DNA from 4 places in the Methylobacterium sp. CM6241 genome. Region 4 is predicted to be linked to each of the others. Evidence: predicted binding sites of a transcription regulator. Region 4 holds the regulator's gene; each other region holds the start of a gene.
What was found. Region 4 encodes PhoB, which activates phosphate uptake and scavenging genes when phosphate is short. Its sites were predicted from a motif close to TGTCATNNANCTGTCAT; they were not measured.
Positions count from the first base shown of each region.

Region 1: ppk2 (polyphosphate kinase 2) is a predicted target of PhoB. The motif match lies at 4,471-4,487, and genes of this name have one in related genera.
Region 2: ACYQR9_RS16225 (putative 2-aminoethylphosphonate ABC transporter substrate-binding protein) is a predicted target of PhoB. The motif match lies at 3,579-3,595, and genes of this name have one in related genera.
Region 3: ACYQR9_RS20370 (BtaA family protein) is a predicted target of PhoB. The motif match lies at 1,819-1,835, and genes of this name have one in related genera.

Region 1 is NZ_CM139246.1:1,374,610-1,380,230, forward strand. Features, by position in the region: gene ACYQR9_RS06405 (hypothetical protein) at 1-139, opposite strand, end outside; gene ACYQR9_RS06410 (MarR family winged helix-turn-helix transcriptional regulator) at 366-815, shown strand; gene ACYQR9_RS06415 (carbohydrate porin) at 907-2,415, opposite strand; gene ACYQR9_RS06420 (enoyl-CoA hydratase/isomerase family protein) at 2,585-3,379, opposite strand; gene ppk2 (polyphosphate kinase 2) at 3,502-4,428, opposite strand; gene ACYQR9_RS06430 (complex I NDUFA9 subunit family protein) at 5,127-5,621, opposite strand, start outside.
Region 2 is NZ_CM139246.1:3,455,845-3,461,465, forward strand. Features, by position in the region: gene ACYQR9_RS16205 (DeoR/GlpR family DNA-binding transcription regulator) at 1-309, opposite strand, end outside; gene ACYQR9_RS16210 (LysR substrate-binding domain-containing protein) at 306-1,181, opposite strand; gene ACYQR9_RS16215 (2-aminoethylphosphonate--pyruvate transaminase) at 1,309-2,415, shown strand; gene phnX (phosphonoacetaldehyde hydrolase) at 2,470-3,297, shown strand; gene ACYQR9_RS16225 (putative 2-aminoethylphosphonate ABC transporter substrate-binding protein) at 3,643-4,662, shown strand; gene ACYQR9_RS16230 (putative 2-aminoethylphosphonate ABC transporter ATP-binding protein) at 4,719-5,621, shown strand, end outside.
Region 3 is NZ_CM139246.1:4,350,899-4,356,519, forward strand. Features, by position in the region: gene ACYQR9_RS20355 (IS1182 family transposase) at 1-577, opposite strand, end outside; partial or broken gene ACYQR9_RS20360 (ceramidase domain-containing protein) at 628-837, opposite strand; gene xth (exodeoxyribonuclease III) at 924-1,718, shown strand; gene ACYQR9_RS20370 (BtaA family protein) at 1,893-3,140, shown strand; gene ACYQR9_RS20375 (class I SAM-dependent methyltransferase) at 3,137-3,793, shown strand; gene ACYQR9_RS20380 (glutathione S-transferase family protein) at 3,861-4,484, shown strand; gene ACYQR9_RS20385 (tetratricopeptide repeat protein) at 4,626-5,525, opposite strand; gene ilvD (dihydroxy-acid dehydratase) at 5,512-5,621, opposite strand, start outside.
Region 4 is NZ_CM139246.1:204,492-210,112, reverse strand. Features, by position in the region: gene pstB (phosphate ABC transporter ATP-binding protein PstB) at 1-349, shown strand, start outside; gene phoU (phosphate signaling complex protein PhoU) at 436-1,161, shown strand; gene phoB (phosphate regulon transcriptional regulator PhoB) at 1,250-1,951, shown strand; gene ACYQR9_RS00990 (winged helix-turn-helix transcriptional regulator) at 2,423-2,875, opposite strand; gene ACYQR9_RS00985 (MFS transporter) at 2,981-4,198, shown strand; gene ACYQR9_RS00980 (hypothetical protein) at 4,364-4,609, opposite strand; gene ACYQR9_RS00975 (hypothetical protein) at 4,815-4,985, shown strand; gene ACYQR9_RS00970 (DUF3320 domain-containing protein) at 5,122-5,621, opposite strand, start outside.

The DNA of each region.
Region 1 (5,621 bases), 1.2 Mb from region 4:
CTGTCGCTTGGGTACCGGGGACAGTGAAGCGATGCCCCCAGGCGTCGAACGACCTCGCCGGCTCGGCCTTGGCAGGAACGATGGCGGCGACGACGAGTGTGAGGATGGCGCCGGTGATGAAGGTGGAGCGAGTGGTCATGATACGACGTCCTGTTCGGTGAGCGTTCGTCGGGGGAGGTTTCCGATGACCCGACGCTTCGGCCCGTTGCAATAACGTTGATATAAACGTAGCGTCGCAGCCTGCGGTGCGCGTCCGCACATAGGTTGATACCAATCATATTCGGAGAAGGTCTCGTTTGGCAGGGGCTGTACAAAACCCGCAGGGCCATTATCTCGTTGGTATCAACACTCCGGGGGAATTTCGTATGGCCGGACATCCGGTCCTCACTCCAAAGATCGCGGCCGGGGTCGAACAAGCCTGCTTCAGCTTCGCGGCTCAGAAGGCGGCGCGCGCCATTGGCCGGCGCTATGACGCGGCGCTCCGCCCGACCGGCCTCTCGAACTGGCAGTTTACGCTGCTGATGATGCTCGTCCGAGACGAGGCTCCGACCATCGGCGTGCTGGCACAGGCCCTAGCGATGGATCGCACGACCATCACCGCCAACGTGAAGCCCCTGGAACGACGCGGGCTGCTAAGAATCGAGGCCGATGCGGACGACAGGCGCGTCAGACGCATCCTGCTTACCGACGAAGGTCGCACCGTCCTGGCACAGGCGTACCCGCTCTGGGAGAAGGCGCAAGCCGCTTGCGCCGAACATCTCGGCGCGATCGATCAGACCATTTACCGTGCCGCCGTGGCCGCGCTGACGATGTGACCCGGCCCGGCAGGGCATTCGGGGCCTATCGCGCCCGGAGATCTTGCCACTTTGCTCGAAACATTCGCGAGGTGCGAGAAACCGGTGCTCCTCAGTAACGCACCGTCGCCCGCACGCCGAACACCGCGGCATTCTTGATCCGGGCGCCATCGGGATCGCGCGGATTGGGCACGCCGCCGCCCGGGCGAAAGATGTACTGGATGTCCGGCTGAACCGTCACGCCAGGTCCGAGGACGGCCTGATAGGTCGCCTCGATCACGGCCTCGCTGCTCCGACGGGGTCCACTCGCGCCGCCGAAGCGGATCACATCTGTGTCGAACCCGCGGGCACTGTCCGAGATGCGGGCCAGGGCGAAGGCGACGCCGATCGTGTCGTCGGACCGTCCCTTGAACAAGCCCTTATAGGCAATGCCCATATCGGCGTAGAAATCCACGATGTTGCGGTCGGAGGGCGAACCGGACAGGCGCAGGAACACACTGGCACCGTCATTCGGGTCATCGGGCTCGCGGTAGATGGTCTGGTCGATGATGCCGTAGAGGCCGCTATCGCCGCGAAAGCGCCGGGCGATGCCGGTGGTGGACGGATCGGCCAGCGAGCGCCCGGCCTCGTCGAAACGCTGGCTGTCGAACCGGCCAAAATGATGCCAGCCCCCCAGCGTCACCGTGCCGGGATCGCCCTCATCACCTTGCGCGATGTTGTACGCATAGGCGGCCTCCGCGATGACGAGGGCGGGGTCGCTGGTGCGGAAATTCGTGCCGGTGCGGTTGCGGCGCTGAGGATCGAGATCGCTGGGGTAAGGCCCTGCCGGATCGCCGTCGAAGACGCCGACCTGCAGCGAGAAATTCTGGTTCGGGACGTATTTCGCCCGGATCGCCGGCACCGCCAGCGGGTAGATCGGACCGCCGCTCGGCAGCACCTCCGCCATGATGTTGGGCCAGCCGAAGGTGGAATTGATGAACAGCGTGCCGGTCTGAGTCACGGCGAATTCGGTATCGGCAGCGATCTGACCGACCTTCAATCCGAACTGTCCGTCGAACAGCTTCTGTTCCAGCCAGATTTCGTAGAGCCGCGAAGAGGGCAGTGCCTCGATGGCGCTCACGGTGATGAAGTTGTTGACGTAGTAGCGCGACAGGCCGGTGCCGTGGATGAGGTAGAGATTGGTGTGGAAGGTCGCCCCTTGCCAACCTGCCAGCTTCTCGAGGTCGGCATCGAACTGGATATCCAGGCGCCCTTCGACGATCGCACCGCGCCGTACACCGCCCGTCGCGTTGCCGAAGCTCTCGCCGATATAGGTGAGGCTGTACTCGATGCCTTTGGTCTTCAGAAAGGAACGCAGGCCATAGGGGTCGCCATACGGGCCGAGCTGGTCCTGTATCGAGGTGTTGAGGTTGGCCGAAGGCTTGGCCGAGGTCACCGACTGCGCCACCGACGTCTGCGGATCGCCGCCGGCGCCGCGCGGTGAGCCGATATCGAGCCCCTCCAGCGCCAGACGCGCCTGCCGTGCCGCAATCTCGGCAGCGGTCTGGGCGTGGGCGCCAGACACGGCAAGGCCGGACATCAGGGCTGCGACGGTCGCAAGAGGAAACGAGCGGAGCATCATTCCTCGGAAAAGCGTGTCCCAGGGCGACCGACCCCCGCTCGCGCTCTATCATGCAGAGCGTGACAGAGCTGTAACCGATACGAGGGAGCGATGTGGCCGCAGGAATTCCCTATCCCGGTGTGTCGCGCTTCCCACATCCGCTTCAGAGTAGTGCTCTGTGAGGAGCGCCTTACTTGCCGGTCCAGTTCGGCGGGCGCTTGGCCAGGAACGCCTCCATGCCCTCGCGGAAATCGGCGCTCGTGTAGCACATGAGGATGAGATCGTCGTCGGGCCGTTCCGATGCCTCCTCCTCGGCGGCGAGGCGGCGCAGACCTTCCTTCGTGGCGCGTAGGGTCAGCGGTGCATGGCCGGCAAGCTGCGTCGCGAGTTCCGTCGCCCTGGCGGCGAGAGCGGCGGCATCTTCCACGACTTCGCCGACGAGACCGGCCGAAAGCGCCTCCTCCGCGCCGAACAACCGAGCGGTGAAGATCATGTCCTTCACCCGTGCGGGACCGATGAGGCCGGACAGGCGCTGAAGGTTCGACATGGACAGGCAATTGCCGAGCGTCCGCGCAATGGGAAAGCCGAACCGGGCATCGCGTGTGGCGATGCGTAGGTCGCAGGAAGCCGCGATGGCGGCACCGCCGCCGGTACAAGCGCCGGCGACAGCGGCGATGACCGGCACGCGCAGACGCTCGAGCGTGCCGAGGACCTTGTCCATGAAGCGCTCGTATCCAAGGGCGTCCTCCGGGCTGGAGAAGTCCCGGAACTGGGCGATATCGGTGCCGGCGGCGAAGGCCTTCTCACCGGCGCCGGTAATGACGAGAACCTTGATCCGTTCGTCCGCCTCGATCCGTCCGCACAGGTCGATGAGGCCCTGATACATCGCGAAGGTCAGGGCGTTTCGTGCCTGTGGCCGGTTGAGGACGATGCGGGCGATGCCGGCATCGTCGGTTTCGAACAGGATCTCGTCGGTGGCGCTCATGCGGGGTTCCCATGCCGGACCGGCCGTTCATCGGCCTCTTCGACACGGGTCTTGCCCATCCGTGCCGCTTTGGGCAACCGCAGGGAGACCGGACAGGCGGCCTTCGATGCCCTCGGCTCCGATCAGAACAGCGCCGGGACGAACATATCCTGCGGAACTGGCTGGCGGGCGTAATCCTCGTGGCGCATGCGCTCGGGCAGATGCACCGGCGGGTGCTCCACGTCACCATAGGGGATCTGCGTGAGGAGATGGCTGATGCAGTTGAGGCGGGCCTTCTTCTTGTCCACGGCCTCGACCACCCACCACGGCGCCTCGGGAATGTGCGTGCGGGCGAGCATCACTTCCTTCGCCTTGGTATAATCCTCCCAACGGCGACGGGATTCGACGTCCATCGGTGAGAGCTTCCACTGTTTCAGGGGATCGTGGATGCGCATGTTGAAGCGCAGTTCCTGCTCCTGATCGGTGATCGAGAACCAGTATTTCAGCACGATGATGCCGGACCGCACCAGCATGCGCTCGAATTCCGGCGCGGACTGGAAGAACTCTTCGTACTGGTCCGGGGTGCAGAACCCCATCACGCGCTCGACGCCGGCGCGATTGTACCAGGAGCGGTCGAACAGCACGATCTCGCCGCCCGCCGGCAGATGCGCGACGTAGCGCTGGAAATACCATTGCGTGCGCTCGCGCTCGCTGGGAGCCGGAAGCGCGGCAACGCGACAGACGCGCGGATTGAGACGCTGGGTGATGCGCTTGATGGCCCCGCCCTTACCAGCCGAATCTCGCCCTTCGAAGATCACGACCACGCGGAGCTTCTGGGCCTGGACCCAATCCTGCAGACGAACCAGCTCGTGTTGGAGCCGAAACAGCTCACGGAAATAGACTCGCCGGTCCATGCTGGGCGGACGCGGGCTTGCATCGATTTCGCTAACCAGTCGCTCAAGGCGCTCGTCTTCTAGTTCCATCTCCAATTCTTCATCGAAGTCGTCGGCCATCTCTCGACGAATAGCCTCGATATCGAAAGGACGAGTCCCGGCGCGCGTGCCGTCCATAACATTGCCTTCCTGATGAATGGGAATGATCCAGGCCCTTGGATCACAACTGCATGACAGTAAGGAGACCTCCTCGGCGACGGCAACGAGCTCCCTAGAGCCTGTATTGGCCTGCATTCTCATGCGGGATTGTCGAGGGCATTTTTGGCCGGGAGGACGGCGACGCAAGCGAGCCGTCTGGTTGCGACATCCAGGGCGTTCGGCACGTTGTCGGTGCGGGCCGCCCCAATGGCGAAGCCCACCGAAGATTCATTCAACGTCTCGGCGCTGTTCCAGCACGACATCCTTCGACAAGCTCAAGATGAGGGCAGCTCTGATCCGGCGGCTTCTCGATGGCGGGGTGGCGCGTGCCCTGGATCAGGCACCAATCCTGGCGGCGCTCGACCGTGAGGCACCGTCGAATTTGGCTGAGTGCAGGCTGGACCATCTCTTTTTGCCGTCATCAGGGGCAGCCAGCGCAACGCGATCCTGCACGTTCGCTGAAGCCAGGACATGCCCTTCGGCATCGATCAACGCCACGCGTTTGTGCCCAGCCAGCTTCTGGGTGCCGTCGTAGCCGCGCAGCCCTGCACGCCAATGCAGGTGACGCTTTTCTCCGGGCTACGACGAAACTTCGCGGCTACACACAACCTGTCTGTTTCAAACATTCGCCCGGTTTCGGATTTCATCCGTTCTCCGCCGCCACTCCAGACGGCGTACTATCCCCGCGTGCCCCAGCGCACGCCCATCCGGCTCGGGGCGGCCGCATCGGGGCCGATCGGGGGACCGCTCGGCCGGGCGACCGGCGGGGAGGACGGCTCTGCGGCCTCCTCCTCTGAAGCGGTGAAGGCCTCCTTCGAGAACTGGCCCGCCTTGCGGAAGGTCCAGAGGTAGCCGGGCACGATGGCGGCCATCGCGGTGGGCAGGATGCCGAGCCCGTCCAGCGTGCGGCCTTCCGCCTTGGCGGCTTCCGAGACCACGTTGTCGGTCTGGAGCAGCGTGACCTGGTCGCGGGTGAGCTTGAGGCTGTCCGGCAGCAGGCCGAGGCTCAGCGTGTCCACGGTCTCGATCACGCGGGCCTGCAGCATGGCGATGGGCTTGGGCAGGTCGACGACGAGGCGGCGGCGGCGGGTGGTCTTCAGCATATAGCGGACGAGGCCGTCGAGGGTCTCGACCTCCGGGCCGCCGAGTTCGTAGACGCGGCCGGCCTCGGC
Region 2 (5,621 bases), 1.9 Mb from region 4:
CACCATGCCGTCCTCGACGAGCCCCGCCGCGACCCGTCCGATCGCGGCCTTGCCCGCCGGATTGTCGCGTTCGCGGATGGCCAGGACGGGTTCGTCCGCGCGCCGGGTCGCGCCTCCGTGCACGATGGCGAGCCGGCCCCGCTCGGCCAGGGCCTTCAGGTCGCGCCGGATCGTCTCGCGGGAGACGCCGAAACGGTCCGCCATCGCCTCGACGCTGACGCTGCCGTCCTGGCCGAGCCTTGCCAGAATCGCGTCGTGGCGGGAGGCGGCCAGCGCCCGGTTCTCCGGTGCGGAGGGCTTCCGGCTCATCGCGTCGCCTCCGCCGCATCGACCGCCAGTTCGAACACGACACGGATCAGGCGCAGGTTCCGGCGTCGCGCCAGACAGGCGATCGCGTGTCGATTGACGAGGTCCGGCCCGTCGATCGGGATCGCGGCGATCCGGGCGTCCTCCCCGCATTCCAGGGACGAGACGATGCCGATGCCGATTCCGGCGGCGGCGGCCTCGATCACCGCCTCGCGGCTGTCGAGTTCCATCAGCACGGCGGGCGCGATGCCAATGCGCCGGCAGGCACGATCGAAGGTTCGGCGGGTCACGGAGGTGGGCTCGCGCAGCACCATGGCGGCGCCGTCGAGTTCGGCCAGATCCAGCGCCGCGCGACCCGCCAGGGGATGGTCGCGCGGGACCACGGCGCAGATGCGCGAGACCGCGATCTCCGCGAGGTGGAGGTCCGGATGCGCCTCGGCCTCGGTGAGCACGGCGACGCTCGCCCGCTCCGACAGCAGGGCCTCGCGGGTATCGGCGGCGTTGCCGAGGATCAGCCCGACGACGATGCCGGGGTGGCGGGCCCGCAGGCGGGCGAGCAGCGGCATCACGATATGGGGCGAATCCACCGCGATCTCGACCCGCCCCGAAACCAGCGTCCGGTTGGCCTCCAGGAGATCCTCCGCCTGCTCCACGAGGCCGAAGAGCGGGCCGGTGAGTTCGGACAGCGCCCGGCCCTGCGGAGTCAGTTCCGCCGCCCGCGCCGTGCGCCGGAACAGAACGAGGTCGTAGCGCTCCTCCAGCGCCTTGATGTGCCCGGTCACCGCCGGCTGGCTGATGCAGAGGCGCTGGGCCGCGCGTGTGAAGCTGCCCTCCCGCGCGACGGCGTCGAAGGCGCGCAGCTGGAACAGGTTCATGGCGACCTATCGGCGAAACTGATGGCGGGCATCACAAGAAACGATTTGATCTGATGGCTTGCCCGAACGCAAGATTTACCTGTCCCGAAGCGCTCCCGGCGCTCACGGCAGATCGGGCAGGATCACCATGACAGCCGCTCCCATTCTCCTGACTCCCGGCCCGCTGACGACGTCGGAGCGCACCCGCGCGGCGATGATGACCGATTGGGGCTCCTGGGACGGCAGCTTCAACGCCCTGACGGCCAGCGTCTGCGAGCGCCTCGTCGCCCTCGCCAACGGCACCGGCAGCCATGTCTGCGTGCCACTCCAGGGCAGCGGCACCTTCGCGGTCGAGGCGGCGATCGGCACCCTGGTGCCGCGCACCGGCAAGGTCCTGGTCCTCGTCAATGGCGCCTACGGCAAGCGCCTCGCCAAGATCTGCGAAGCTCTGGGCCGCGATCATAGCGTCTACGAGACCGCCGACGACGTGCCCACGACGCCCGAGGCCGTCGACAGCCTGCTCGCGGCCGATCCCACGATCAGCCATGTCGGGCTGATCCATTGCGAGACCAGCACCGGCATCCTCAACCCCCTGCCGGAGATCGCCGCAATGGTCGCCCGCCACGGGCGCGGCCTCATCGTCGATGCGATGAGCTCCTTCGGGGCGCTCCCCATCGACGCGGCCACGGTTCCGTTCGAGGCGCTGATCGCCGCCTCGGGCAAGTGCCTCGAAGGCGTGCCCGGCATGGGCTTCGTGATCGCGCGGGCGGATGCCCTGGCGCGGGCCGAGGGCAACTCGGCCTCATTGGCCCTGAACCTCAGCGACCAGTACGATTACATGCAGCGCACCGGGCAGTGGCGCTTCACCCCGCCGACCCACGTGGTCGCGGCGCTCCACGAGGCGCTGCTGCAATACGACGAGGAGGGCGGCCTGCCGGCCCGCCACGCCAAGTACGCGCGCAATTGCGAGGTGCTGATCCGCGGCATGGAGCGCCTCGGCCTCAAATCCTTCCTGGCGCCCGAGATCCAGGCGCCGATCATCGTGACCTTCCACGCCCCGCGCGACCCGAAGTACCGCTTCGCCGATTTCTACGCCGCCGTCCGCGCACGGGGCTTCATCCTCTATCCGGGCAAGCTCACGCAGCTGGAGACGTTTCGCGTGGGCTGCATCGGCCACGTCGAATCCACCGACATGGAGCGCGCGGTCGAGGCCGTCGCGGCGGTGTTCACCGACCTGAGCATCACGACCGTCTGACCGCCCGTTCCTCGGCCTCCCGCGCGTTCCGCGGGTCACCCGGAAAGTCCCGCCATGTCCTACACCCCCCCGAGAAAACTCCAGGCCGCGATCCTCGACTGGGCCGGCACCGTCGTCGATTTCGGCTCCTTCGCGCCCACCCAGATCTTCGTCGAGGCCTTCGCGGAATTCGGCGTCGCCGTGAGCCTGCCCGAGGCGCGAGGGCCCATGGGCATGGGCAAGTGGGACCACATCCGCACGCTCCTGAACCAGCCCGAGATCGCGGCGCGCTATGCGGCCGCCCACGGGCATCCGGCCACCGACTCCGATGTCACCGCGATCTACGAGCGCTTCATGCCGTTGCAGATCGAGAAGATCGCCGAGCACTCGGCGGTGATCCCCGGCGCCCTCGACGCCATCGCCGACCTCAGGGCAGGGGGGCTCAAGATCGGCTCCTGCTCGGGTTACCCGGCGCGCGTCATGGAGCGCGTGGTCGCACTCGCCGCCACCAACGGCTACGTCGCCGACCATGTGGTGGCCACGGACGAGGTTCCGAACGGGCGCCCCTTTCCGGCCCAGGCGCTGGCGAACGTCATCGCGCTCGGCATCGACGACGTCGCCGCCTGCGTGAAGGTCGACGACACGGTGCCGGGCATCCTCGAAGGCCGCAAAGCCGGCATGTGGACGGTGGCGCTCACCTGCTCGGGCAACGCGCTGGGGCTGACCTACGACGCGTTCCGGGCGCTGTCCGCCGATCGCCTCGCCGCCGAGCGGACGCGGATCGCCACCCTGTTCGCGGAATCCAAGCCCCACTTCCTCATCGACACGATCGCCGACCTGCCGGGTGTCGTCGCCGATATCAACGGATTGCTGGCGGCCGGACGCATGCCACAGGCCTGCTAGAGCGGCACCCGACCACGTTGGGTCGGATGCAGCTCTAGACCTCTGTTTTGCCGCGCTCCTTTTCGCCGAACCGGCATCCGCTTCGGCGGAGAACACTCTAAGGGACACCGCGTCACGGCTGGAGACCGTTTCACGGGAGCAATCGAAAGGTTTCAACATCGACCCGCGGCCAAGCGCCGGGGGTCGATTTCGGCTGTCCGCAATCAACGTAAGTAATTCTGCGCCATGATCTTGTAATAGGCAGCATATGCAAAAAGCCTGGACTTGATTGCACGGGGTTTTGTCTTCTTCCTGTCATGCATCAGGATTTAAACGTCGGAACGACAAGACTCCGGAGCATTATCGATGAAGATCCTCGGCCTCCTCGCTCTGACCCTCGCCCTGACGTCGCCGACCCTGGCCATGGCCGCCGAGCGCACAAAGCTCACGATCTACACGGCCCTCGAGAACGATCAGCTCGTTCCCTTCAAAGCCGGGATCGAGCGGGCGGTGCCGGAGGTCGAGGTGGTCTGGGTGCGCGATTCGACGGGCGTCATCACCGCACGGTTCCTGGCAGAGAAGGATAATCCCCGCGCCGACATGGTGATGGGGCTGGCTGCCTCCAGCCTGCTGCTGTTCGAGAAGCAGGGCCTGCTCGCCACCTACGAGCCGAAGGGCGCCCACGCGCTGAAGCCCGCCTTCCGCGATTCCATCGGCCCCTACAGCTGGACCGGAACCGACGCCTCCATCGGCGTGGTCTGTTTCAATACGGCGGAAGCCGAGAAGGACGGGGTGAAGACCCCCGTGCGCTGGGCCGATCTCCTGGTGCCCGCACTCAAGGGCAAGGTGGTGATGCCGCATCCCGCCTCCTCGGGCACCGGTTACCTGCTGGTGGCCGGCTGGCTCCAGGGCATGGGCGAGGAGGCCGGCTGGGCCTACATGGACAAGCTCCACGAGAACATCGCCGCCTACCTGCATTCCGGCTCGGCTCCCTGCGTCCAGGCGGCGCGCGGCGAGCGCACCGCCGGCCTGTCGCTGGACATGCGCGGCGCCTCGGAGAAGACGAAGGGCGCACCGCTGGCCGTCGTCGTCCCCGCCGACGGCACGGGCTGGGACGAAGAGGCCTACGCCATCGTCGGCACCACCAAGCACCTGGATCTGGCCCGCAAGGTCGCCGACTGGGGCACCACCAAGGCCGCCAACGAACTCTACGCCAAGAGCTACGCGGTGGTGGCCTATCCGGGCGTCGCCAACGTGCCGGCGAACTACCCCGCCAATGCCGAGGCCGCGATGATCAAGAACGATCTCGGCTGGATGGCCGACAACCGCGAGCGGGTGCTCGCCGAATGGTCGCGCCGCTACGAGGCGAAGGCTGCCAAGAAGTAGCCGCGACGACGCAAAGCGAGCCTGAACGACCACACGAAAGAGTAGGGGGCACCGCCATGACGCTTCGCGATGCGACGCCGTTCCTCAGGGTTTCGGGATTGTCGAAGCGTTACGGGGCCTTCACCGCCCTCGACGGAATCGACCTGGAAATCGGCCGGGGCGAGTTCGTCTGCTTCCTCGGTCCCTCCGGCTGCGGCAAGACCACCCTGCTGCGCCTGATCGCCGGGCTCGACCGTCAGGATTCGGGACGTATCGTGATCGGCGGCGTCGACGTCTCGACGGCGCCCCCGGCGGCGCGCGACTTCGGCATCGTGTTCCAATCCTACGCGCTATTTCCGAACCTGACGGTGGCGGCCAACGTCGCCTACGGCCTCGTCAACGGGCGAATGCCGAAGGCGCAGGTCACCGCGCGGGTCGCCGAACTCCTGGCCCTGGTCGGGCTGCCCGAGCAGGGGCCTAAATATCCGGTCCAGCTTTCGGGGGGCCAGCAGCAGCGGGTGGCCCTCGCCCGGGCGCTGGCGACCTCGCCCTCCCTGCTCCTCCTCGACGAACCGCTCTCGGCCCTCGACGCCAAGGTCCGTACCCGGCTGCGCGACGAGATCCGCCAGCTTCAGAAGCGCCTCGGGATCACCACCATCATGGTCACGCACGACCAGGAGGAGGCGCTCGCCATGGCCGACCGGGTCGTGGTGATGAATCGCGGCGCGATCGAGCAGGTCGGCACCCCGGCGGAGATCTACCGGAACCCGGCTAGCGCCTTCGTGGCCGACTTCATCGGCGCCATGACGTTCCTGGACGCCCGGGTGGGATCGGCCCGGCAAATCCGGGTCGGTGCCGTCGATCTCGTCTGCGAGGACGGGCGCGGCTTCGTCCCCGGCAGTCCCGTGCGCCTCGGCTTCCGCCCGGAGGAGATCCGGGTCGGCAACGTGCATCCCACCGACGTCAACGCCTTCCAGGTG
Region 3 (5,621 bases), 1.0 Mb from region 4:
CCTCGGCGATGTCGCTCGGCTCGCGGTCAGCCCGGTCCAGCGCCGCGAGGTAACGGCCGATGCTCGTCTCGACCTGCGCCATCCGGGCTTCGACCTTGGCGGCGGTGAAGTTCTTGTCGCGGTTGTTGACCGCCTTGAACTTGCTGCCGTCGACCGCGACGACGGCCTTGCTGAACAGGTTCAGCCGCCGGCACAGCACCACGAACTGCGCGCAAGCGGCCTGGATGGCAGAACCGTTGTCCTTGCGGAAGTCGGCCAGCGTCTTGAAGTCGGGCATCAGCCGACCGGTCAGCCAAATCAGCTCGACGTTGCGCTGGCTCTCGCGTTCGAGCCGACGGCTCGACGGGACACGGTTGAGGTAGCCGTAGAGGTAGATCTTGAGCAGCGTCGCCGGGTGATAGGCCGGACGGCCGGTCGCCTCCGGCACCGCGCCTGCAAAGCCGAGTGCCGTCAGATCGAGCTCATCGACGAACACTTCGACGAGGCGAACCGGATTGTCGGCGGTGATATAGTCGTCCAGGCAATCGGGAAGCAGCGTGATCTGCTGACGATCCTCACCTGCGATGAAGCGCTTCATCCCGACCTCCAAGATCGGAATTTACCCTATCAGATCAGCACGTTTTCACACAGCCTGGACCCGATGCCGACGAGGGCGACGAGCCCGGCCAGCGCCGTCGCCGCTCGGTCTCGTCTCGGGCCGGAGCCGGCGAGGCGAAAAGCCAGGAACGCTGCAACGAGGAAGGCGGCGTTGGAGGCGGCGTTCAGCGGCTCGGCCCAGAAGCCCGCATCCCCGCGCTCGCAATAGGCCCGGATCGGTGCGAACCAGCCGTCGGACATCCGGTCTTCCTCGTGTGCGCATACCTTGCCAGCCCGACGCGAAGGCCCGATGACGGGCGGCCCTCTCCGACCGGATCTCAGAGCCCATGCGGATCGCCACCTGGAACGTCAATTCGATCAAGCAGCGGGTCGGCCATCTCGTCGGCTTCCTCGACGAGGCCAAGCCCGACGTGGTCTGCCTGCAGGAGCTGAAATGCCAGGACGAGGGCTTTCCCCGCGCCGAGATCGAGGCGGCGGGCTACGCCGTCGAGACGCTGGGACAGAAGGCCTATAACGGCGTGGCCCTGCTGGTGCGGGCGCCGCTCACCATGAGCGAGATCCGCCGTGGCCTGCCCGGCGACGAGACCGACGAGCAATCCCGCTACATCGAGGCGCTGATCTCGGGAGAGGATGTGGCCCCCGTCCGGGTGGCCTCGATCTACCTGCCCAACGGCAATCCGACGCCGGGACCGAAATACACCTACAAGCTCGGCTTCATGGAGCGGCTGAGGGCGCACGCCCGCGCGCTCCTGGCGGACGAGCAGGCCCTGGTCCTGGCGGGCGATTACAACGTGATTCCCGAGCCCGAGGACGCGGCGGATGCGAGCGCCTGGGTGAACGACGCGCTGTTCCTGCCCGAGACTCGTTCCGCCTTCCGCGCCCTCCTCGCCGAAGGATTCACCGAGGCCCTGCGCGCCTGCGACCCTCGGCCGGGCCTCTACACGTTCTGGGATTACCAGGCCGGCTGCTGGCAGCGGAACCAGGGAATCCGCATCGACCACCTGCTGCTCTCGCCCCAGGCCGCCGACCGTCTGGTCTCGGCTTCCGTGCAGAAGCATCTGCGTGGCCTGGAAAAGCCCTCCGACCACGTGCCGGTGACGATCGAGCTGCGACCGCGCTGATCCGAGGCCCGAGTTCGAGGGCTGAGCTAGCGACGTTCTGGGCGCGACTGCCCCGGGTAAAGGAATGATCTCTCATCGGACCCGTTCGGAGACGATCCTCCGTCACCGGGCGGTCATGCACATGCCGTAACGGCCCTGGAATCGTTCACGCCAACCAGCGACGTGAGACCGTTCATGACGCGCGCAGCACGGGCCATCCGCCGCGAGACGAATCTGGGTCTCACTCAGGCCGTCCATCGCAACCGGGCCTTCTCGAAGGCGGGAGTATCGGAACGCCTGTTCACGGCGGCCTTCAGCGGGTTGGTCTATCCGCAGATCTGGGAAGACCCGGTGGTGGACATGGCGGCGCTCCGGCTGCGGCCGGAGGACCACGTCGTCACCATCGCCTCGGGGGGCTGCAACGCGCTCTCCTACCTCACGGCCAACCCGGCACGGATCAGCGCCGTCGACCTCAACGGCGCCCATGTGGCCCTGGGGAGGCTGAAACTCGCCGCCCTCCGGCACCTGCCCGACCATGCCGCGTACTTCGGCTTCTTCGGCCGCCCCGCCCGGCCCGAGAACGTGGCCGCCTATGACGAGATCATCCGGCCGCATCTCGACGCCACGTCCCGGGCCTATTGGGAGACGCGGCGTCTCGATGGCGGGCGTCGCATCTCGGCCTTCGAGCGAGGCTTCTACCGCTACGGCCTGCTCGGGCGTTTCATCGGCGCGGGCCATTGGCTGGCCCGCCGCTACGGCTGCGATCTCAGTGCCGTTCTGAAGGCGCGGGACCTCGCCGAACAGCGGACGATCTTCGAGAAAGAACTGGCCCCGCTCTTCGAGAAGGCCTTCATCCGCTGGCTCATCCGCCAGCCGGCCTCGCTCTACGGCCTCGGCATCCCGCCCGCGCAATACGTGGCTCTGGCGGGCGATGGCCCCGGCGGGATGGCGGCCGTCTTGCGCCACCGTCTGGAGCGGCTCGCCTGCGGCTTCCCGATCCGATCCAACTACTTCGCCTGGCAGGCCTTCGGCCGGGCCTACGACACCGCGCCCGACGCATCGCTGCCGCCCTATCTCCAGGCCGGGAACCACGCGGCTCTACGCGAGCGCGCCGGCCGCCTCGACTTCCGCCAGCAATCGATGACCGAATTCCTGCGGGAGAGCCCGGCCGCCAGCGTCGATGCCGTCATCCTTCTCGATGCGCAGGATTGGATGACGGATGCCGACCTCACCGACCTGTGGACCCAGATCACCCGCGCGGCTCGGCCTGGCGCCCGCGTGATCTTCCGGACGGCAGCGGACGAGCGTCGGCTGCCCGGCCGGGTCCCGGATTCCATCCTCGGCGCCTGGGACTATGCCGAGGAGGAGAGCCGTCGACTCGGCGAGCAGGACCGGTCGTCGATCTATGGGGCGTTCCACCTCTACCGTCTGGCCTCTTCATGAGCGAGGCGGCGCGGCTGATGGACCGGATGTACCGCTACCAGCGGCACATCTACGATGCGAGCCGGAAGTTCTACCTCCTCGGCCGAGACGGCATGGTCGCGGATCTCCGGCTTCCCGCCGGGGGGAGCGTGCTGGAGATCGGGTGCGGCACCGGGCGCAACCTCGTGCGCATCGCGCGAACCTACCCGGATGCCCGATGCTTTGGCCTCGATGTTTCGACCGAGATGCTGGCGACAGCGGGGCGCGCCACCGCCCGCGCGGGCCTCGCCCACCGCATCCGCCTCGCCCGTGGCGATGCCACGGCCTTCGATCCGGCCGCCCTGTTCGGGGAGGCGGTCTTCGACCGGATCGTGATCTCCTACGCCCTGTCGATGATCCCGCCCTGGCGCGCCGTCCTCGCCGAGGCGGCCGGTCACCTCGCTCCGGACGGTTCTCTGCACATCGTCGATTTCGGGGATCAGGGCGGTCTGCCGCAGCCGGCGAGATGGCTGCTCAACCGATGGCTCGCTGGGTTTCACGTCACCCCGCGACAGGGACTCGCCGACGCCCTCGCCGATGTGGCGCGCCTTTCCCGACGGCGGGCACGCGTGGCGCAGCGTTTCGGCGGCTATGCCGTGCATGGGGTGATCGAACGGGATCCGGGCCCTATCTGAGGTCACCCGAGGCACGGGCCATCGCGGCCCGCCTCACCCTCCCCGATCCAACAGGCCTTCCCTTCGCATGATTCTCTACGGCACGAGCTATTCGCCCTTCGTCCGCAAGATTCTCGTCACCCTCGCCGAGAAGAACATCACGTTCGAGCACGTTCCGGTGTTCTTCCACGCGCCGGACGAGGCGTTCCAGGCCTGCAGCCCTCTCGGTAAGATTCCGGCTTTCGAGGATGACGGCTTTCGGCTGGCCGATTCGTCGGCGATCTCGGCCTATATCGAGGCCAAGTATCCGAGCCCGGTCCTGTGGCCACAGGCGCCGAAGGACCGCGCGCGCGCCGTCTGGTTCGACAAGTTCGGCGATACCGAGTTGTTCGCGGTGCTGATCAAGCCCTTCGCCGAGCGTGTCGTGAAGCCTGTCCTGATGGGTAAGCCCGGCGACGAGGCCGTGGCGGTGAAGGCGGTGACGGACGAGTTCCCGAAACTCTACGATTACCTGGAGAGCCAGATCGACGGCCCGTACCTTGTAGGTGACGCGTTCAGCATCGCCGACATCTCGGTGGCGACGACGTTTCATAACCTGCGTCTCGCCAAGGAGCCGGTCGATGCCGGCCGCTGGCCGAAGCTCGCGTCCTATATCGACGCGACGCTGTCGCGTCCGTCCTTCGTCACGGCGATCGCGGCGCGGACGAAATGAGCCTGCCGGGAGCCGGCTGTCGCTCCCTTCCCGGATCGCCTAGAGCGCTCTCCGCCGAAGTGGATGCCGGTTCGGCGAAAAAGAGCGCGGTAAAACAAAGGCCTAGAGATGTGCCCCGACCCAACGTGGTCGGGTGCAGCTCTAGCGACGGCGCCGGGACGATCCGGTGACCTGCGACTGAGCCTGGAGGGCCTGGGCCTGAGCCTGGGCCTTCTCTTCTTCCGAGGCGGTGGCCCATGCCTTGTCGGACAGGGTGACGATCCAGTCGTCCTTGCGCCCTTGGGCCGATTCCCGGGCCAGCGACAGCCACATCAAGCCACGGGCCCGCTGTGCCGGAACGCCCTGCCCGTTCATCAGAAGGTTGCCCAGCAGGGCCTGGGCCGGAGCATGGCCCTTCTCGGCCGCGAGATTGAACCAGCGCGCGGCCTGACGCGGGTCGGCATCCACGCCGGTCCCCTCGAGGTAGAGGCGCGCGAGATTGTACTGGGCGTTCGGGTCGCCGAAATACGACGCCGCATAATTGAACATGTCGTAGGCCCGCTCCGGGTTCGGGCGCACGTAAGTGCCCTTGATCCCGTCGAGGAAATACGTGCCGAGCGCCGTGAAGGCGCTGGCGACGACGCCTGAATTCTGGGTGTCCGGCCCGTCATCGGTGTTGTCGTCGGCGATGCGCGAGAAGAACTCGAAAGCCTTCAGGTCGTCATGGGGCACGCCGTCGCCCTCGGCATACATCCGGCCGAGCTTCCACAAGGCAAGGGCGTGGCCCTGGCCGGCGGCGTATTCGAGGGCGCGCGCGGCCCCTTCCTTGTCGCCGGCATTGTAGTCACGGACGCCCGAGCGCAGGGCTTCGCGCGCCGTGCGGTAACCGCCCGTGGCAGGCACGGGCGTACGCGCGGCGGGATCCAGCGCCAGCGCCGAGGTGGCGCCGGCGAGGAGCAGCGCGAGGGCCGCTCCCATCCGCCTCACCCGACGTGCGGCGCGACCGGGATCGGCCCCTGCCGGCCGCACGGGCCGGCGAAGGTCAGTCCTAGACATCCGCATAGGTTTGAATCTCCTCGGCGCCCCCGGGATGGGTGACGGCGCCGTCCACTGCGGGACCGACGGTCTGCATGTATTTCCAGAGATAGCCGGAGGTCG
Region 4 (5,621 bases):
GGTGAAGGACAAGCTCAAGCAATCCGGCATGGGTCTCTCCGGCGGTCAGCAGCAGCGTCTCTGCATCGCCCGCACCGTCGCCCAGCGTCCCGAGGTGATCCTGTTCGACGAGCCGACCTCGGCCCTCGACCCGATCTCCACGGGCCGCATCGAGGAGCTGATCGAGCAGCTGCGCTCGGAATTCACGATCGTTATCGTGACCCACAACATGCAGCAGGCCGCGCGCATCTCGCAGTTCACGGCGTTCATGTATCTTGGCGAACTGGTCGAGTTCGGCCCGACGACACGGATCTTCATGAACCCCGAGAAGCGCCAGACCCAGGACTACATCACCGGCCGCTTCGGCTGAGCCCGCCGGGGCCGCGTTCCGCGGCACCGGTCCCGATCCTATGCGATGCGGGCTGCCAGGGGCGGCCTCGGTCGAGGAGTGCGAGCATGCCCAACCACATCGTCAGTTCCTACGACACGGAACTGGAAAACCTGCGCCGCTCGATTTCCGAGATGGGCGGGATCGCCGAGAAGATGATGACCGATTCCGGCAATGCCCTGGTGCGCCGGGACGTGCCCCTGGCCCAGGCTGTCATCGCCGCCGACAAGCGTCTGGACGCGATCCAGCACGAGGTCGAGGAGCGGGCGATCCTGCTCATCGCCAAGCGCCAGCCGCTGTCCATCGACCTGCGCGAGACGGTATCGGCGATCCGCGTCTCGAACGATCTCGAGCGGATCGGCGACCTGTCCAAGAACGTCGCCAAGCGCGTGGTCGCCATCGCCGATCAGATCCAGCCGCAGAAGATCGTCATCGGCGTCCAGCATATGGGCGACCTGGTGCAGGAGCAGCTGAAGGACGTCCTCGACGCCTATGGCAGCCAGGACGTGAAGGCCGCCCTCGACGTCTGGGAGCGCGACGATTCCATCGACGCCCTCTACAACTCGCTCTTCCGCGAGCTGCTGACCTACATGATGGAAGATCCGCGCAACATCTCGTTCTGCACGCATCTCCTGTTCTGCGCCAAGAACATCGAGCGGATCGGCGATCACACCACCAACATCGCCGAGACGATCCATTATCTCGTCACCGGCACGAACGAGCTCGCCGAGCGGGACCGCCCGAAGAACGACGCGTCGAACTACGCTACCGTGTCGATGCCCGCCAGCGCCTGATCGCTGCCCCTGCCGGCCGCTCCAGCACACGCTCGGCGCGGCCGTCGCGTCCATCCGGGACGGTCGCCATCACCCTGAAAACATCCGCATGAACACGCGCATCCTGATCGTCGAGGACGAGGAGGCCCTCACTCTCCTCCTCCGCTACAACCTGGAAGCGGAGGGCTTCGTCGTTGATTCCGCCGCGCGGGGCGACGAGGCCGATCTGCGCCTTCAGGAGCAGGTTCCCGATCTCGTCCTGCTCGATTGGATGATGCCCGGCCTGTCCGGCATCGAGCTGTGCCGCCGCATCCGCGCACGGCGGGAGACCGAGCGGCTGCCGGTGATCATGCTGACGGCGCGGGGCGAGGAGGGCGACCGCATCCGCGGCCTCGGCACCGGCGCCGACGATTACATCGTCAAGCCGTTCTCGGTGCCGGAGCTCCTCGCGCGGGTGCGTGCGCTCCTGCGGCGGGCCAAGCCGACCCATGTGTCGGACCTGCTGGTGGCCGGCAATATCGAACTCGACCGGGTCAGCCACCGCATCCGCCGGCAGGGCCGCGAGATCCATCTCGGGCCCACCGAGTTCAAGCTCCTCGAATTCCTGATGCAGAGCCCCGGCCGCGTGTTCTCGCGCGAGCAGCTGCTCGACGGGGTCTGGGGCCACGACGTCTATATCGACGAGCGCACGGTGGACGTCCATGTGGGCCGCCTGCGCAAGGCGATCAACCGCCCGCGCCAGAGCGACCCGATCCGCACCGTGCGCGGCTCCGGCTATTCCTTCGACGAGATGTTCTCCACGGACGAGTGAGGCCACGGCCGGCTTCGCGCCGCTCAGTCCGGAAAGAGCGTCCCCATCGTGACGATGGCGGGTCGCCTTGCCTCCGGGCGATCCTCGCGAACCGATGCCATTCCGGCCGCCACGAGATAGCGCGTTCGATCTCGGACGTCTGTCCGTTCCGGCATGTGCTCGCCCCGGGGGGCTCAGGCATTCACCCATCTGGCGGGCAGCCTGAGTCCCCCTCTTTTTACAGGGGACGGGTGGCGGGCGCGCCTGTCGAATCTTCCTGGATAGAGGGAACAGCCATTGGGCAGATGTCTGAATCCGTCAGCCCTGGGGGCGGAAATCCGACGTTTGGTGCCCGCTGCCGGGCCCACTTTCGGCCCAACGTCGACGGATCCAGCGGCCGCCGCCATCCGCTGAGAGCGGACATTGATCATGGGCGGAAACGACCGCTCCGCTATGCGGTTTATCCGCTTTCGACGTCGCTACGTCACCTTGTCAGGTGACGTCTGGCTTCAACACCCGCGTGTCATACCAACCGAGACGACGGTCATCGGCGGATCGCAAGGTGAGTTGAGCGACCGGAGCCCCGACTTCACGATCGACCAAGCGAGACCGGCGATCGGTCGGCCCATAGAGATGAGCCTCCCCCCATTGTCGAAGCGCGACGATGACGAGGAACAGGCCGCGCCCCTTCTCGGTCAGGACGTATTCCCGGTAGGCGGTCCCGTCCGAGGCGGGCGCCGTCTCCAGAATTCCCCGTTCGGTCAGGTCGCAAAGGCGGGTCGCCAGCATACCCTTGGCGATGCCGAGACCATTCTGGAACTCACTGAAGCGCCGAACACCGTCGAAAGCATCGCGGATGATGAGGAGCGACCACCAGTCGCCAATGACATCGAGCGCGCGCGCAACCGGGCACCCGGCGTTCCAGAGGCTGACGCGCTTTGCCACGAAGGTACGCTCCCGTTCCAAACTGGTCTCAATTTAGAACTGGAATGGGCCGGGTACAAGTGGTCTCAAGATGAAACCAGATTGGGTTTCATCGACAGGACCGCCATGCCGCACGGAAGAGATGAGCGAACCTCTACCGAGCCGGAGGGGGCATTGCCCAGGACGACGATCCTGATTTTCGCCGTCGCCGCCGGCTTAAGCGTCGCGAACATCTACTGCGCCCAGCCCCTGCTCGATGCGATGGCGCAGGAGTTCGGCATCTCGCCTGCCGCGATCGGGCTCGTGGTGACCCTGACCCAGGTCGGCTATGGGCTGGGCTTGATCTTCATCGTGCCGCTCGGCGATCTCATCGACCGCCGTCGCCTCATCCTCGGCCAGGGGCTTCTGTCGGTGCTCGCGCTGGTGGCAGTGGCCACGGCCAAGTCCGGAGCGATCCTGTTCGCCGGCATGGCGGCGGTTGGGTTGCTCGCCGTCGTGGTTCAGGTCCTGGTCGCATTCGCCGCGACGCTCGCGACACCGACCGAACGAGGTCGGGTGGTCGGTACAGTCACGAGCGGCATCGTGATCGGCATCCTGGCGGCGCGCTTCGCGGCCGGGATACTGGCCGATATCGGTGGCTGGCGAGCGGTCTATCTGGTCTCCGCGATCCTGTCGCTCGCCCTCGTCGGCCTGCTCGTGCGCGTCCTGCCACGGCATCGGATCCCGGCCGGAACCGGCAGCTACGTCGCTGCACTTCGCTCGGTCCCCATCCTGTTCCTCAGCGAGCCGGTCTTGATGGTTCGGGGTGTTCTCGCGCTTCTGATCTTTGCGTCGTTCAGCACATTCTGGACCGCTCTGGTGCTGCCGCTCAGTGCGCCGCCCTTCTCCTACTCCCATACCTGGATTGGCCTGTTCGGCCTCGTAGGCCTGGCGGGAGCGATGGCCGCGACGGGGGCCGGGCGGCTCGCGGACCGGGGCCATGGTCAATGGACGACAGGAGCCACTCTCGTGCTTCTGCTCGTATCGTGGGCGCCGATTGCGCTACTACCGGTATCAATTCCGGCCCTGATCTTTGGCGTCGTCCTGCTCGATCTCGCCGTGCAGGCCGTTCATGTCACGAACCAGAGCCTCATCGTCTCCCTGCGTCCCGAAGCCAGCAGCAGGCTCATCGGCGGCTACATGGTGTTCTATTCAGTGGGCAGCGCCCTCGGCGCCGCTGCTGCGACGTCCATCTATGCCCGGGCTGGCTGGCCCGGTGTCTCGGCGCTCGGAGCGACGTTCAGCGCTGCGGCCCTGCTCGTGTGGCTGTTCACCTTGCGCGCGGTGCGGACATGTCGAACGTAACTCGGTGATCCAACCGGAACGGCAGCTCCATCCTCGAGCTTCGCGGAGAACGGCCGATCCGCTCACCACCCATCTCGGACACCCAGGGCGGGTACCAACCGTCAGAGTTTGACGACGACAGGGCGCGGGTAACGGAGGAGGGCGCTGGCTGCCGTCGATGCCGGTTCAGCGGTCGAAGCGGCGCATCGAACGGCTGTCCCGTTCGGCGTTGCGCCGAATCCTGTCATCGGCACGGGCCCGATCGCGCTGGACCGTCTCCATTCGCCGGAGCGTCTCCGTCTGCTCGCGATGCGCCCGCGCCAGGTCGCTCACCGCGTTCATCGCGCGCACCCGGTTCGCATCCTGTGCTCGTGCGTCGAAGGACCATGCCGCGAGAAGTAGGGCGACGAGGGCTGTGGTGGGGCGGGGCATCTGGCTGGGACCTTCGGGTGGGGGAGGGGCGGATCGAGCTTGCGGCTCAGCATGCACCATAGTGCGTTAAATGCAGGGCTTCGCAGGATATCGTGCATTCCATGCGCGGACTGCATGAGTGGTATTTGGCGTTTGGTATACCAGCTCGGCGGGCGGGCTGTCATACATGCTGCAACGCAAACGCAATGCCCCGAGGAACACCGATATGACCGCTCTCATTCTCACCGCCGTCGCTGTCGCCGCTGCCGCCAACATCTCCCTGGTGGCCTTCGTCGCCGATCGCCTGACCCCCACCTCGAACACCTCCACCATCACGGCGGGCGAGCTCGTTCTCGTCAACGACAACGCTCCCGAAGCCCTGAAGCTCGCGGCCTAAATCTACGCGCACGGCTCCAGCGGCACCGTCATCGGCCCCGCCTTACCAGGCGGGGCTTTTTCACGTCGCGTACCGCCATAAACCCCTGTCCCATGACGGTCGAAACGGGGGTCGCGTGGCGGTCGATCCGCCCGTCTCATCCGACGGATTTCGGGGCCGATGCTTCACTCTCCCGCGCCAGCGAGGCGGCCTCGGCGAACCGGGCGCGGACCGCCTCGCTCATCCGGCCGAGGCCCAGCTGCGCGGCCATCCGCCCCTCGACGCCGGGTGCCGGATCGAGGTCGCGGGCGAGGCCGGCGAGTTCCTGGAGCGGGATGTCGGCGGGCGCTCGCCCATCCCCTCGAGCCGGCCGGAACCTCACCGGCCCGGCGGGTGCCCCCCCCGGCCAGAGAACGATGCGCTCACCCTCGCTCGTATGGGGGCAGTGGGGATCGACGGCCGCTAAAGCGCGCTGGCGCAGGCGGGCCGTGATCCGGGCAAACCCGTGGGCGCGCAGCAAGCGCTCGGCGAGAATGTCAGCGAAAACAGGACCTTCGCGCAGGACCACCTCGCTCGCCATCGCCGCCAGCGTGGCCTCGTAAGCCACATCCTGGAAGCGCGCGGCATTGGGAGAGAAGCCCGACAGGTCGGCGGGTT